2 regions of the Kitasatospora sp. NPDC087314 genome follow, and region 1 is predicted to be linked to the other one. Evidence: riboswitches for the same ligand, from Rfam matches in the RefSeq annotation. Region 1 holds a riboswitch; the other holds the start of a gene.
The links. A riboswitch is a leader RNA that binds a small molecule or an ion and turns the genes downstream of it on or off. The one in region 1 is predicted to bind S-adenosylmethionine.
Positions count from the first base shown of each region.

Region 1 (7,535 bases):
CCGATCTTGGAGTTGGCGATGAGGATGTACGGGTCCTCGAAGGACGCCTCCATCCGCTCCAGGTCGGTGGCGAAGTAGGCGGAGATGTAGCCCTTGTCGAAGCGCATGCCCTCGGTGAGCTCAAGCTCCAGGCCGAAGGTGTTGCTCTCCTCGACGGTGATGACGCCTTCCTTGCCGACCTTGTCCATGGCCTCGGCGATGAGCTCGCCGATCTGGGTGTCGGCGGCCGAGATGGAGGCGGTGGAGGCGATCTGCTCCTTGGTCTCCACGTCCTTGGCCTGGGCCAGCAGCTGGTCGGAGACGGCGGCGACGGCCTTCTCGATGCCGCGCTTCAGGGCCATCGGGTTGGCGCCGGCGGCGACGTTGCGCAGACCCTCGCGAACCAGGGCCTGGGCCAGCACGGTGGCGGTGGTGGTGCCGTCACCCGCGACGTCGTCGGTCTTCTTGGCGACCTCCTTGACGAGCTCCGCGCCGATCTTCTCGTAGGGGTCCTCGAGCTCGATCTCCTTGGCGATGGAGACACCGTCGTTGGTGATCGTGGGGGCGCCCCACTTCTTCTCCAGCACGACGTTGCGACCCTTGGGGCCGAGCGTGACCTTCACTGCGTCGGCGAGCTGGTTCATGCCACGCTCAAGGCCGCGGCGAGCTTCCTCATCAAAGGCGATGATCTTGGCCATCAGAAGTGGTCCTCCGGGACACGGTCGACTGCTCGGACCAAGGGGTGCCCGCGACGGACGGCCCTGGTGTGCGGGGGTCCTTTCCCCTACCGCTCCCGGGGGCCTCACCGACCCGGTCCGCTGTCACTCTCACGCTGTGAGTGCTAACGCCAATGATTAGCACTCCGGGTGGTCGAGTGCAAGCCCAATCGCGATCCCGCGAGCCGCCGGGCACGCCCCCGCCGGGCCCCGCAACTCCCCGCCGGGGAACGCCGACGGGCCCGTACGACGCGTGTCGTACGGGCCCGCCGAGAAGCGAGTGGTCACCAGCCGTGGGCCGTGCCGAGCTCCTGGAGGAGAAGGAAGGTCAGACCGCCGCGCGGACCATGTCCGCCTGCGGGCCCTTCTGTCCCTGGGAGATCTCGAACTCGACCCGCTGGCCCTCCTCGAGGGTGCGGTAGCCGTCCATCTGGATCGCGCTGTAGTGGACGAAGACGTCCGCACCACCGTCGACCGCGATGAAGCCGTAGCCCTTCTCCGCGTTGAACCACTTGACGGTGCCCTGAGCCATTCCGAACTCCCCTAGTGCTGTGCTGGCCCTTCACGCGCCCGCAGGTCGCGGGCCCGGGTCTGGTTTGAAGGCCGGCCCGGGGAACCCCCCCTGGGCGCAGCCGTGCACGCCGCAATCCTCCGCGAGGGCGCCTGACGGCGCCCCGTGAGCGGGTGATTACGTCGACCGCGGCTGAATGTATCCGGATCGACGCCCTCTGCAACAGGGTCAGCTGCGGGGAATTCCGGCACCACACCAAAGGACAGGACGGGCCAAACCGGGAGGAATTCGGCATTTCACGCCGGACATAGCGGACGGATTACAACAAATCCCCGCGGGAATTCTGACATCTGCCTGACATGTTTCACGGTCCCGCACCCGGTCGGTCTCAACGGCCGGTCCCAGCAGCCGGTCCCAGCAGCCGGACGAACTCCGGCGATTCACGGGCGGGGATGAGGGGAAGCCCTGTTCCCAACCGAGCCACACTCTACTCCGACTCGACCCCGAAATATTCCCGCCGAAATGCGACCGGCCGCCCGCGCGCACGGAGAACGCAATTCCGTACGCGGGACGGCCGGTCGAAACCAGGGCCTGTCCGGTCGGCGCGGGCGGGCGCCGCCGGGGCGGGGGTCGCGGCTCAGCAGCCGCCGGCCACCGCCGGGATGATCGAGACGCTGGCGCCGTCCGTGATGCCGGTCGCGAGGCCCTCGGCGAAGCGCACGTCGTCGTCGTTCACGTAGACGTTGACGAAGCGGCGCAGCTTGCCGGCGTCGTCCAGGATGCGGGCCGAGATGCCCGCGTGGTTCTTCTCCAGGTCGGCGATGACCTCGCCCAGGGTGGCGCCCTCGGCGGCCACCTCGGCGGCGCCGCCGGTGTAGGTGCGCAGGATGGTGGGGATACGGACGTTGGCGCTCATGGCTCTCCTAGCGGGTGCGACCCAGCGGGGTGGGGGGTTCAGGCGGACGCGAGACCGGCGTCGCGGAAGGACGCCAGCGTCGGGCGGATCACGGCGGTCATCCCGGAGTCGGCCACGGCGTCCAGGGTCTTCAGGCCGTCGCCGGTGTTGATCGCGACGGTCTCCTTGGCCGGATCCAGCTGGCCGGTCTCGACCAGCTTCTTCAGCACACCGACGGTCACCCCGCCCGCGGTCTCGGCGAAGATGCCCTCGGTCCGGGCCAGCAGCCGGATCGCGTCCACCACCTCGGCGTCGGTGACGTCCTCGACCGCGCCGCCGGTGCGCCGGGCGATGTCCAGCACGTACGGGCCGTCCGCCGGGTTGCCGATCGCCAGCGACTTGGCGATGGTGTCCGGCTTGACCGGGCGGATCACGTCCTGGCCGGCCTTGAAGGCGGCCGACACCGGCGAGCACCCCGCCGCCTGGGCGCCGAAGACCTTGTACGGCCGGTCCTCGACCAGGCCGAGCTTGATCAGCTCCTGCAGCCCCTTGTCGATCTTGGTCAGCTGGGAGCCGGAGGCGATCGGGATGACGATCTGCTCCGGCAGCCGCCAGCCGAGCTGCTCGCAGATCTCGTAGGCCAGCGTCTTGGAGCCCTCGCCGTAGTACGGGCGCAGGTTGACGTTGACGAAGCCCCAGCCCTCGCCGGCCGGGTCGCCGATCAGCTCCGAGCAGAAGCGGTTCACGTCGTCGTAGTTGCCCTCGATGCCGACCAGCTCGCCGCCGTACACCCCGGCCATGACGACCTTGCCCTGCTCCAGGTCGTGCGGGATGAACACGCAGGACTTGAAACCGGCCCGGGCGGCCGCCGCGCCGACCGCGCCGGCCAGGTTGCCGGTGGAGGAGCAGGAGAGCGTCGTGAAGTCGAACGCCCGCGCGGCCTCGATGGCGCAGGCCACCACGCGGTCCTTGAACGAGTGGGTCGGGTTGCCCGAGTCGTCCTTGATGTGCAGCTGGGCGGTGAAGCCGAGCTCGCGGCCCAGGTTGTCCGCCTTGACCAGCGGGGTCCAACCCGGGTTCAGGTTCGGCTTGGTGGCGACGTCGGCCGGGACGGGCAGCAGCGGCGCGTAGCGCCAGATCGAGGACGGACCGGCCTCGATCCGCCGGCGCAGCGCCTCGGCGTCCTCGCCACCGAACTCGTACGCGATCTCCAGCGGGCCGAAGCACTCCAGGCAGGCGAAGCTCGGACCGAGCGGGAAGCGGGTGCCGCACTCGCGACAGGACAGCGCGGCGGCGGGGCCGAGGTCAACGGAAGCGGGTGCGACGGTGTCGATAGCCATGATGGCGGAGGCCTCTCTCCTCATCTTCCCCGTGGCACGGTCGCGCCACAGGCCGGAATTGGCACCTGTCCCGCGGGGGGCCTGTCGACGGACAGCCGCGCGAGAAGGTTGCCGGGACGTCAACGGGCCGTTCCCTCAGTCCCTCTGGATGAGCTTGTGAAGTTGTGGTGGCGCTGAACGGCGACCCCGATGTGCAAAGGTCCGACCGCTGTACGAAGACTGTATCCGAAGGCGTCAACCCCGAAAGGGATCGTCCGCCACGCGAGATGGCGCGTCCCACCCGACCCCGCCGAGGAGAGTCCCGTGCCCGCCGAACCGACCCCCGCGCTGCTCCCCCAGGCGGCGTCCTGGCTGCGCCGCCGCTCGTGGAGCGCGGCCGACCGGCCGGTGCACGCCCTCCTGGAGGCCAAGCGCCGGACCGGCCAGACGGTCAGCGTGGTGCTGCCCGCGCTGGACGAGGAGGCCACCGTCGGCGACATCGTCCGCACCATCCGCCGCGAGCTGATGGAGCGCCTCCCGCTGGTCGACGAACTCGTCGTGGTCGACTCCGGCTCGGCCGACGCCACCGCCGCCGTCGCCGCCGGGGCCGGCGCCCGGGTGGAGCACCGCGACGCGATCCTGCCCCGGCTGCCCGCCGCCCCGGGCAAGGGCGAGGTGCTCTGGCGCTCGCTGCTGGTCACCCGCGGCGACATCGTCTGCTTCGTCGACGCCGACCTGCGCGAGTTCGACCCGACCTTCGTCTCCGGCATCCTCGGCCCGCTGCTCACCGAACCGGACATCCAGCTGGTCAAGGCCATGTACGACCGGCCGCTCGAAGTGTCGGTCGGCGGCTCCGGCGCGGGCGACGGCGCGGTCGTCCCGTCCGGCGGCGGCCGGGTCACCGAACTGGTGGCCCGCCCGCTGCTCAACCTGCACTGGCCGGAACTCGCCGGTTTCGTCCAGCCGCTCGGCGGCGAGTACGCGGCCCGCCGCGCGCTGCTCGAACGACTCCCCTTCCCCACCGGCTACGGCGTCGAACTCGGCCTGCTGGTCGACGCGTTGGAGACGGTCGGGCTGGACGCCCTGGCCCAGGTGGACGTCGGCGTCCGGCACCACCGGCACCAGGACGGCCAGGCCCTCGGCCGGATGGCGGCGACCATCTACCGCACCGCCCTGGAGCGCCTCGACCGCACCCACCGGCTGAAGGCCTCCGCCGACCTGGTCCACCCGTTGCTCACCCAGTTCACCCGCGACCCGCAGACCCGGGAGTTCACCGCCCACACCCACCCGGTGACCGCCCTCGAACGCCCCCCGATGCACACCGTGCCCGAGTACGCGACCCGGCACTGAACGCCCGCCGAAAGGGTTTGCCACACCGGAGCCACGGCAACGTACCAACCATGGGCGATCTCACGACCGAACGTTCGAGTGCGACCGGCACCGCCCCCGTCCTGGTGGCATCCAATCGGGGACCGGTGTCGTTCAGCACCTCGGACGACGGCACGCTGACCCTCCGACGCGGCGGCGGAGGCCTGGTCTCGGGCCTCTCCGCCATCGACGACCCCGACGCCGTCTGGGTCTGCGCCGCCCTCGGCGCCGCCGACCGGCAGGCCGCCGGACAGGCCCCGCACGGCCGGCTCGACCTCGCCGGGCACGACGTCGGCGGCCAGGCCGTCCGCATGCTGGACATCGACCCCGAAACCTTCGCCCGCGCCTACAACGGCGTCGCCAACTCCACGCTCTGGTTCGTCCACCACCTGCTCTACGCCACCCCCACCGCCCCCGTCTTCGACGCCGGGTTCCGCACCGAGTGGGCCGCCTACCGCGCCTACAACACCGCCTTCGCCGAGGCGCTGGCCGCCGAGGCCGCACCCGGGGCCGCCGTGCTGGTCCAGGACTACCACCTCTCGCTGACCCCGGCCCTGCTCCGCGCCCTCCGCCCCGACCTGCGGATCGGCCACTTCTCGCACACCCCGTGGGCCCCGCCCGCGTACTTCCGGCTGCTGCCCGACGACGTCGCCGAGGCCGTCCTCACCGGCATCCTCGGCGCCGACCGGGCCGGCTTCCTCACCCGCCGCTGGGCCCTGGCCTTCGCCGACTGCTGCGCCGACCTGCTCGGCGCCGAGGTCGACCACGAGGCGATGACCGTCACCCACGCCGGCCGCACCACCCACCTCGGCGTCCACGCGCTCGGCGCCGACGCCGACTTCCTGCGCGAACGCTCCCACCGCCCGGACGTCGACGAGCGTCTCGCCACCCTCCGCGAGGCCGTCGGCGGACGCCGCACCATCGTCCGGGTCGACCGCACCGAGCTGAGCAAGAACATCGTCCGCGGCCTCCAGGCCTACCGGCACCTGCTGCGCACCCGCCCCGAGTGGCACGACCGGGTGGTGCACATCGCCTTCGCCTACCCCTCCCGCACCGACCTCGCCGAGTACCGCGCCTACACCGACGAGGTGCGCCGGCTCGCCCGGGAGATCGACGAGGAGTTCGCCACCCCCGGCTGGCAGCCGCTGATCCTGCACGTCGACGACGACTTCCCGCGCTCCCTGGCCGCCTACCGGCTCGCCGACGTGGCCCTGGTCAACCCGATCCGGGACGGCATGAACCTGGTCGCCAAGGAGGTCCCGGTGGTCTCCGACCACGGCTGCGCCCTGGTGCTCTCCCGGGAGGCCGGCGCGTACGCCGAACTCGCCGAGGACGCGCTCACCGTCAACCCGTACGACGTCATCGCCACCGCCGACGCCCTGCACGCGGGCCTCACCATGCCGGCGGAGGAGCGCGCCGACCGCACCAAGCGGCTCGCCGCGGCGGCCACCGCGCTGCCCCCGCAGCAGTGGTTCCTCGACCAGCTCAACGCACTGTGAACCAGCTCGACGCGCGGTGACCCGGCTCGACGTGCGGTGACCCGGCTCGACGTGCGGTGACCCGGCCCGACGCGCCGTGACCCGATTCGACGTGCGGTGACCCGGCTCAACCCGAGCTGAGGGCCTCCCCCAGCGCCGCCAGCAGCCCCACCACGCCGGCCGGGCCCGGGACCACCAGGTCCGCCCGGTCGGCGAGTTCGCGCACCGGCGCGTCCCCCACCGCTCCACTGCACACCAGCAGCCCCGCCACCCCCTCACCGCGCAGCTTCTCCACCGCCGCGAAGGCCGCCACGTCCCCGAGGTCGTCCCCCGCGTACAGCACCGAACGGGCCCCGCGCTCGCGCAGGAAGCCGGTCAGCGCCGCGCCCTTGTCCACCCCCGGCGGCCGCAGCTCCAGCACCAGCCGCCCGGGCTCCACCACCAGCCCGTGCCCGGCCGCCAGCTCGCCGACCGGCGCCCGCAGCAGCTCCAGCGCCTCCTCCGGTGCCGCCGTACGCCGGGTGTGCACCGCCAGCGAGCGCCCCTTGTCCTCCACCCACGTCCCCTCGGGCGCCCCCGCCGCCGCCAGGAGGCCCGGCAGCGCCGCCCGTGCCCCGGCCACCCCGGGGTGCACCGGCGGCGCGGTCACCTCGCCGCCCTCCCAGCGCTCGGCGCCGTAGTGCCCGAGCACCACGACCCCGGGCAGCCCGGCCAAGGCGCCGTACTCCGCCGCCAGCGCGGCCGGCCGCCCGGTCACCACCACCACGGCCCGCACCAGCGGCACCAGCGCCCGCAGCGCGGCCGCCGCCCCCGGATGCGCCCTGGCCCGGTCCGGATCGGGGACGATCGGCGCCAGCGTCCCGTCGAAGTCCAGCGCGATCACCGCGTCATCCGGCCCGGCCAGGATCGCCCGGAGGCCGTCCCGGCCGGCGTCGGTGGTCGGCGTCACCATCTCCTCGAAGCCCATGCCCGAGCCCATACCCCGTGGCCCCGGCCCGCTACCGCGCGGCCCGCCGGGCCTCCCGGATCCGCCGGAGCCGGTTCACCAGCACCGGGGCGTGCGCCAGCGCCTCCGGCCGGTCCAGCAGCGCGTTCAGCAGCTGGTAGTACCGGGTGGAGGAGAGCCCCAGCTCCTCCCGGATCGCCCGCTCCTTGGCCCCGGCCGTCCGCCACTGCCGCCCCTCCAGGGCCAGCACCGCCAGGTCCCGCTCACTCAGCTCGCCCACCAGGCCACCTCCGCCGTCACTACGGAGTGTCATTCTCGCGCGT
Region 1 covers NZ_JBIUYE010000015.1:247,638-255,172, forward strand. The annotation lists gene groL (chaperonin GroEL) at 1-677, opposite strand, end outside; gene ACIO5E_RS30645 (cold-shock protein) at 1,024-1,227, opposite strand; gene ACIO5E_RS30650 (MoaD/ThiS family protein) at 1,844-2,122, opposite strand; gene thrC (threonine synthase) at 2,161-3,441, opposite strand; SAM riboswitch class I at 3,459-3,596, opposite strand; gene ACIO5E_RS30660 (glucosyl-3-phosphoglycerate synthase) at 3,769-4,770, shown strand; gene ACIO5E_RS30665 (trehalose-6-phosphate synthase) at 4,821-6,287, shown strand; gene otsB (trehalose-phosphatase) at 6,394-7,233, opposite strand; gene ACIO5E_RS30675 (DUF3263 domain-containing protein) at 7,265-7,525, opposite strand.

Region 2 (7,535 bases), on a different contig from region 1:
CGGCCCGCCGAGGACCTTCCGGAACTGTCCTACCTGGAGTGCGCGACCACCCCCGCGGTACTGAAGGCACTGGAGAAGGGCGGCGTGGACCTCTGCATCCTGGACGGCGAGGCGGTGCCGGCCGGCGGGCTCGGGCTCGGCCGCCAGCTCAAGGACGAGATCTACGGCTGCCCGCCGGTGCTGGTGCTGATCGGACGGCCGCAGGACTCCTGGCTGGCCGCGTGGAGCCGGGCCGACGCCGCGATCTCCCGCCCGGTGGACCCGGTGGCGCTGGCCGAGGCGGTCGCCACCCTGCTGCGGGCGCGACTGGCCAAGCGGGCCCCGGTCGGCCGTTGAGCCAGGTCGCCGCAGGGCGGACGGCGCCGTCTCAGTACTAGAGAAGACGGGGTCGTGGGCACGCCGCCGGTCGATAGGCTGACTCCATCCGTACGGACGTCCCCCCGCTGCGGGGAACCCGACAACAGCTGGAGTCAGCCATGGTGAACGTGAACCCTGCGAACGGTGGTACCGACCCCGCGCAGGTGGTCCGCGCCTGGCCGGACGTCCTGGCGGCGCTGTTGAAGGGGGAGGACCTCGACCGCTCGGCCACCGCGTGGGCGATGGACCGGATCATGAGCGGCGAGGCGTCCCCCGTCCAGGTGGCCGGGTTCATGGTGGCGCTGCGGGCCAAGGGCGAGACGGTCGACGAGATCACCGGCCTGGTGGACGCGATGTACGCGCACGCCGAGCCGCTGGACATCCCCGGCCCCGCCGTGGACATCGTCGGCACCGGCGGCGACCGGGCCAAGACCGTCAACATCTCCACCATGTCGGCGATCGTCGCGGCGGCGGCCGGGGCCAAGGTGATCAAGCACGGCAACCGGGCCGCCTCCTCGGCCAGCGGCTCCTCGGACGTGCTGGAGAAGCTCGGCGTCAGCCTCGACCTGCCGGCCCGGCGGATCGCCGAGGTCGCCGAGGAGGTCGGGCTCACCTTCTGCTTCGCGGCCAAGTTCCACCCGTCGATGCGGCACGCCGCCACCGCCCGGCGCGACCTCGGGGTGCCGACCGCGTTCAACATCCTCGGTCCGCTGACCAACCCGGCCAAGGTCACCGCGCACGCGATCGGCTGCTTCGACACCCGGCTCGCCGGGCTGATCGCCGGGGTGCTCGCCCGGCGCGGCTCGACCGCCCTGGTCTTCCGGGGCGACGACGGCCTGGACGAGCTGACCATCACCACCACCTCGCGGGTGTGGATCGTGCGGGACGGGACCGTCACCGAGACCACCTTCGACCCGCGGGACGTCGGCATCGAGCTGGCCGGCATCGAGACGCTGCGCGGGGCGGACCCGGGGTACAACGCCGAGGTCGCGCGCCGGCTGCTGGCCGGTGAGCACGGGCCGGTGCGGGACGCCGTCCTGATGAACACGGCGGCGGCGCTGGTCGCGCTCGACCTGGGCGAGGCGCCGCTCGCCGAGCAGCTCGCCGCCGGCATGGCGCGGGCGGCGCAGGCCATCGACTCGGGCGCGGCGCAGGAACTGCTGCGGCGTTGGTCGGAGGCCACCAGCCGGGTGTGACGCGGTACTTGGGAGCCCGTGCCGGGACGCCGGCACGGGCTCCTCGCGTTCCCCCCCAGCCCGGTGGCGGGCGGGCGGGAGCGCCGTCCGGATGGTGGATACCTGTTTGACCACCCGCGGGACGCGACCTAGAGTCTTCGCCAGGTCATGAGTGACAGCGTCAAGCCCCAGCTTGCTGTCCGGCAACCCTCCGTCCGTGGCGGGGTGCCCTGGGTGAGGACCGGGTCGCTCGGCAAACCGTCCGCGCGGCAAGCGCGGACGCCCGACGACTAGCACTCCCGGGGTCCCACACCCCGAAGGAGTGCATTCCCATGTCCGTTTCCACCGAACTCTGCGCCCCGCTCGCCGTCCTCGGCCACGACGTCCAGGTCCCGCTCGCCAGCGGTGAGAAGGTCGGCTACGCGGCCCTCGACTACGCGGCCAGCTCCCCGGCGCTGAAGCGGGTCTGGGACGACGTCGCCGCCTACGCCCCGTACTACGGCAGCGTGCACCGCGGCGCCGGGTACCTCTCCCAGCTGTCCACCGACCTGTTCGAGCAGAGCCGCCGCACCGTCGCCGAGTTCCTCGACCTGCGCGAGGGCGACCAGGTGGTCTTCACCCGGGCCACCACCGACTCGCTCAACCTGCTCGCCGCGGCCGTCCCGGCCGGCACCCGGGTGTTCGCCTTCGAGACCGAGCACCACGCCTCGCTGCTGCCCTGGGCGCACGCCGGGCTGGACGTCAGCTACCTGAGGGCGCCGCGCTCGCACGCCGAGGCGGTCGCAGCCCTGGACGCCGCGCTCGCCGGGGCGCCCGAGGGCCCCAAGCTGCTCTGCGTCACCGGCGCCTCCAACGTGACCGGCGAGCTCTGGCCGGTCGCCGAGCTGACGGAGACCGCGCACCGGCACGGCGCCCGGGTGGTGCTGGACGCCGCCCAGCTGGCCCCGCACCACCGGGTCTCGGTGCGCGATCTGGACGTCGACTGGATCGCCTTCTCCGGCCACAAGATCTACGCGCCGTTCGGCGCCGGCGTGCTGGCCGGTCGGGCGGACTGGCTGGACGCGGCCGAGCCGTACCTGGCCGGCGGCGGCGCGACCCGGACGGTGGCCCGGGAGGCCGACGGCTCGGTGGCCGTTCAGTGGCACGGCGGCCCGGCCCGGCACGAGGCCGGTTCGCCGAACGTCATCGGCGCCTACGCGATCGCCTCGGCCTGCCGGGCGCTGAGCGAGGCGGGCTTCGACGCGCTGGAGGCCCGGGAGCGGCAGCTGATCGCCCGGCTGACGGCGGGGCTGGCGGAGATTCCGCAGGTCAAGGTGCTGAACCTGTTCGGCGCCGGGTCGGCCCGGGTGGGCGTGCTGTCCTTCGTCGTCCAGGACTGGAACAGCTCGCACTTCTCGGCCGCGCTGTCCGCCGAGTACGGCATCGGGGTCCGCGACGGCCTGTTCTGCGCGCACCCGCTGCTGCGCACCCTGCTGGGGGAGGAGGACGTGGCCCCTTCGGAGTGCGGGGCGCCCGAGCCGTCGCTGCCCGGCGAGCGCAGCCTGAACGCGATCCGGGTGAGCTTCGGGGCCGGGACCCCGGACGAGCACGTCGACCGCTTCCTGACCGCCGTCCGCGAGCTGGTCACGGACGGTGCGGCGTGGAACTACCGCAACGAGGGCGGCCGCTGCGTCGTCGACACGCGCCGGGAGGGCTGACGGGGCCGGCGGGGCTACTCGTCCAGGCCGAGGGCGAAGGCGGCCTCGAGGTCGTGCTGGGAGTAGGTGCGGAAGGCGATCTGGGTCTCGGTGTGCGCCACCCCGGGGACCTTGTTCAGCCGACCCGGGATGACCTCGGCCAGGTCGTCGTGCCGGCGCACCCGGACCATCGCCACCAGGTCGTAGCCACCGGTCACCGAGTACACCTCGCTGACGCCCTCGATGGCCGCGATGGCCTCGGCGATCTCCGGGATGCGGTCGACACTGGTCTTGATCAGGACGATGGCGGTGATCACTGTTTCGGGCTCCTTCGTGGGGTGCCGCCAGCGTATCGGGCGTCAGCCGGGTCGTCGCGGGGGGTGGCTGACCACCGTGCAGGCGTAGAGGAAGCCCGCCGAGAAGCCGATCACGTGGACCAGATAGGCGACCCCGGGCCCGGCCGAGTGGACCGACCACCACTGCAGGGCGAACCAGAGGCCGAGCACCAGCCAGGCCGGGAAGCGCAGCGGCAGGAACAGCAGCAGCGGGACGAGCGTGGTCACCCGGGAGCGCGGATGGAAGCGCAGGTAGGCGCCGAGGACGGCGGAGATCGCGCCGGAGGCGCCGATCAGCACCCGGGTGGAGTCCGCGGAGTGCGCCTCGGCGAGGGCGAAGCCGTACGTGGCCAGGCTGCCGGCGGCCAGGTAGAAGAGGGCGTACCGGGCCCGGCCCAGCCGCTGTTCGACGGTGGGGCCGAAGACGTAGAGGAAGAGCAGGTTGCCCAGCAGGTGCAGCCAGCCGGCGTGCAGGAAGAGCCCGGTGAGGACGGACAGCGCCGGGCGCTTGCCCGGGGTGGGCCTGGCCGGGCAGCCCGGGGCCGGCTCCGGGGCCTCGGCCAGCTGCTCGGCGGTCAGCGGCCGTCCGGCCAGTACCTCGGCGGGGATGACACCCCAGCGCTGCTCGTACCGCTGCTCCGCGCAGAGCCGGGTCTGGCCGGTGCCGTAGAGCGGGTTGAGCCCGGCGGCCGGGCCCAGCAGGAACACCAGGGTGTTGACCGCGATCAGGGTGTAGGTGACCACCGGGGCGGGCACGGCCGGGCGGTCGCCCCGCGCGTCGGTGTGCCCGGGGGCGGTCAGTGCCATGCGGCCAAGCATCCCTCCGGCCAGGGCGTGTGACACCGCCTTGTACGGCAGGTGGACTAGCCCTGCGGTTCCCCTGACCGGTGGCCGGGACGGTTGCCTCAGGCAATAGGCTTGGGGCGGGCATTCCCGCCTCCCGCCGCCGACGCCGGGGCTCCGGGGGGAGCGCCTAGCCCACCCAGGGACCACCCGAGAGGACCCCCGATGACCGTCCCCGCCCTGACTGCCGAGACGCGCTGGCGCTGCACCCTGTGCGGAAACCTCACCCGCTTCGACCTGACCCGCACCGCGCGGGTCACCGAGTTCCTGCACTTCGACCTGGCCGGCGAGTCCAAGGTCGAGGAGACCGAGGTGCTGAGCGAGACGGTCGAGTCGGTGCGCTGCCGCTGGTGCAACGCCGTGGACCAGGTCGAGCTGGTGGCCCGTCCGGGCGCCGAGGGCGCGGAGGCCCCCGCCGAGCAGGGTTGACGCCCGACGGTCCGGTGGACGGGTGCGCGGCGCGCCCGGCCACCGCACTGGGACAATACAGACAGGACGCACGGAGCGTGACGACAGGGGCGGCGGCCGCGGGCCGTGCCCCGTAGGACCAGGATCGGAGCCGAGGACGTGGTGGACGCAGCGAGGGAGCCCGCCGAAGCGCAGGGGCTTCAGCCCGCTGCGGACGCGCAGGCGCCGGCCGCGGACACGGCCCCGTCCGAGTCCTCGGCCCCCGGCGGGGCGGCGGACTCCGGCGAGCGCGGTGGCACCGACGGGTCGGCGGAGGCGGAGCAGGCCGTCGAGAAGCTCGACCGGCCGCTGCCCGAGGGCGTGCGCCGGCGCGTGGTCGGCCTGGCCTCGGACGCGCTCGGCGGACTGCCGCAGGGCGAGCTGCCGCAGAGCCTGCGCCAGTACGTCAAGTTCACCCCGGCCCGCCGGGCCAAGTACGCGGCCACCGCGCTGGCCGCGGCGCTGGAGGCGGAGCCGGCCTTCCGGGTGCGGATAGCGGAGCGGCTGCGGCTGGGCCAGCCGGACCTGGTGAAGGCGTTGGAGTCGGGCAGTGTCCCGGGCGCCGCCGATCCGATGGACGTCGCGGCCGCCGCCTACCTGGTGCGCTCGGCCGGTTGGAGCCGGCTGGTCGCCGAGGCCGGGGAGGAGGCCGAGCGGGCCGGTGCCGAGGGCGTGGCCGCCGAGGCCGCCCGGCTGGTGGAGAAGCTGCAGGCCGAGCTGGCCGAGCTGCGGGCGGCTGCCCGGGCGGACCTGGACCGGCAGCGTGCGGAGTCCGAGGACGTCCGCCGGGAGGCCGAGTCGCTGCGCAAGAAGGTGCGCTCGCTGGAGAGCGACACCCGCCGGGCGCAGGCCGAGACCCGGCGGCTGGCCGGGGAGCTGGAGGCCGCGAAGGCGCAGGCGGCGGCCGAGCGCGGCGCCGCGGAGACCGAGGCCCGGCGGTTGCGGCACCGGGTCGGGGAGCTGGAGACCGCCGCCGAGCAGGGCCGCCGGTCGGCCCGCGAGGGGCGCAGCGTCGAGGACATGCGGTTGCGGCTGCTGCTGGACACCGTGCTGCAGTCGGCACAGGGGCTGCAGCGGGAGCTGGCGCTGCCGGTCTCCCAGATCCGCCCGGCGGACCTGGTGGAGGCGGTGGTGCCGGGGTCGGCCTCGCCGCACGACGTGGCCCGGCGCGGCCTGGCCGACGACGATCCGGCGCTGCTGGACCAGCTGCTGGCGATCCCGCAGGTGCACCTGGTGGTGGACGGCTACAACGTGACCAAGACCGGCTATCCGGCGCTGCCGCTGGAGCAGCAGCGGATCCGGCTGCTGGGCGGGCTGGCGATGCTGGCCCAGCGCACCCAGGCGGAGGTCACCTGTGTGTTCGACGGGCAGGACCTGGACGTTCCGGTGATCATGGCGCCACCGCGCGGTGTGCGGGTACGGTTCAGCCGGACCGGGGAGACCGCGGACGAGCTGATCCGCCGTCTGGTGCGGGCCGAACCGCAGGGCCGGCCGGTGGTGGTGGTGTCCACCGACCGGGAGGTCGCGGAGGGCGTGCGGAAGGCGGGCGCGCGCCCCGTGGCCTCCGTTCTGCTGCTGAACCGGCTGGCCCGGCCCTGACCACTGCCCGGGCGGGATGACGCCTGGTCAGCGCCCTGTTTGCGAGGGTGTGCACATCCCGTGAATTCAGCGGGGGAAATGGAGTTCACGCCTTCGGGGGAGTGGCAAAACGCGTAGATCTTCACTAGGGTCTGGCGTCAAACCTATTTTCCGGATTCTCACCTGATCGGGTGAGGCCGATGGAAGAAGGAGCAGTTCCCTTGGCCTCCCACCGCCGTCCCAAGCAGCCGAGCCGCGCGCGGGTCTCCGTGCTCACTGCCGCCGCTGCGACTGCGGTCGCACTCTCCGCACAGGTCGCCGCGCACGCCGCGCCCCAGCCGAACAAGAGCGACGTCAAGGCGCAGATCGACCAGCTCCAGCAGGACCAGGAGCAGGCGGCTGAGAAGTACAACGGCGCCAAGGAGCGGGCCGACCAGCTCCGCAAGCAGGCCGACCAGCTGCAGGACCAGGTGGCCCGCAGCCAGGACCAGATGACCCGGCTCCAGACCGGCCTGGCCGGTGTGGCGGGCGAGCAGTACCGCACCGGCGGGATCGACCCGTCCGTCCAGCTGATGCTCTCCTCCGACCCGTCCGGTTACCTGGAGAAGGCCTCCACCGTCCAGCAGGCCAGCACCAGTGAGACCGAGGCGCTCAAGGGTCTGCTGGACCAGCAGCGCCGGCTGGACCAGGAGAAGGCCGAGGCCGCCGCCGTCCTGGCCTCACTCGACTCCACCACCAAGGACCTGAACCAGGCCAAGTCGGACGTCAACCAGAAGCTCAAGGCAGCTCAGGACCTGCTGAACTCGCTCAGCGCCTCGGACCGCGCCGCGCTGCGCGCCCAGCAGACGCAGGACGACCGGGCCTCGCGCGGCAGCGAGCGCACCGACCTCGGCAGCCTCCCGCAGGCCGGTGGCTACGCGGGCGTGGCCGTCGCCAAGGCGATGAGCAAGCAGGGCTCGCCGTACGTGTGGGGCGCCACCGGCTCGACCACCTTCGACTGCTCGGGCCTGATGGTCTGGGCGTACGGCCAGGCCGGCATCTCGCTGCCGCGCACCTCGCAGGAGCAGGGCAACGTCGGCACCCGGGTCACGCTGGACCAGGCCCAGCCGGGCGACCTGGTCATC
Region 2 covers NZ_JBIUYE010000001.1:443,519-451,053, forward strand. The annotation lists gene ACIO5E_RS02015 (hypothetical protein) at 1-336, shown strand, start outside; gene trpD (anthranilate phosphoribosyltransferase) at 477-1,553, shown strand; SAM riboswitch class IV at 1,697-1,814, shown strand; gene ACIO5E_RS02025 (aminotransferase class V-fold PLP-dependent enzyme) at 1,865-3,229, shown strand; gene ACIO5E_RS02030 (Lrp/AsnC ligand binding domain-containing protein) at 3,244-3,525, opposite strand; gene ACIO5E_RS02035 (rhomboid family intramembrane serine protease) at 3,568-4,350, opposite strand; gene ACIO5E_RS02040 (hypothetical protein) at 4,552-4,815, shown strand; gene ACIO5E_RS02045 (NYN domain-containing protein) at 4,954-6,432, shown strand; gene ACIO5E_RS02050 (NlpC/P60 family protein) at 6,633-7,535, shown strand, end outside.
Region 2: linked by a shared signal. The riboswitch ahead of ACIO5E_RS02025 (aminotransferase class V-fold PLP-dependent enzyme) and the one ahead of thrC (threonine synthase) in region 1 are both predicted to bind S-adenosylmethionine.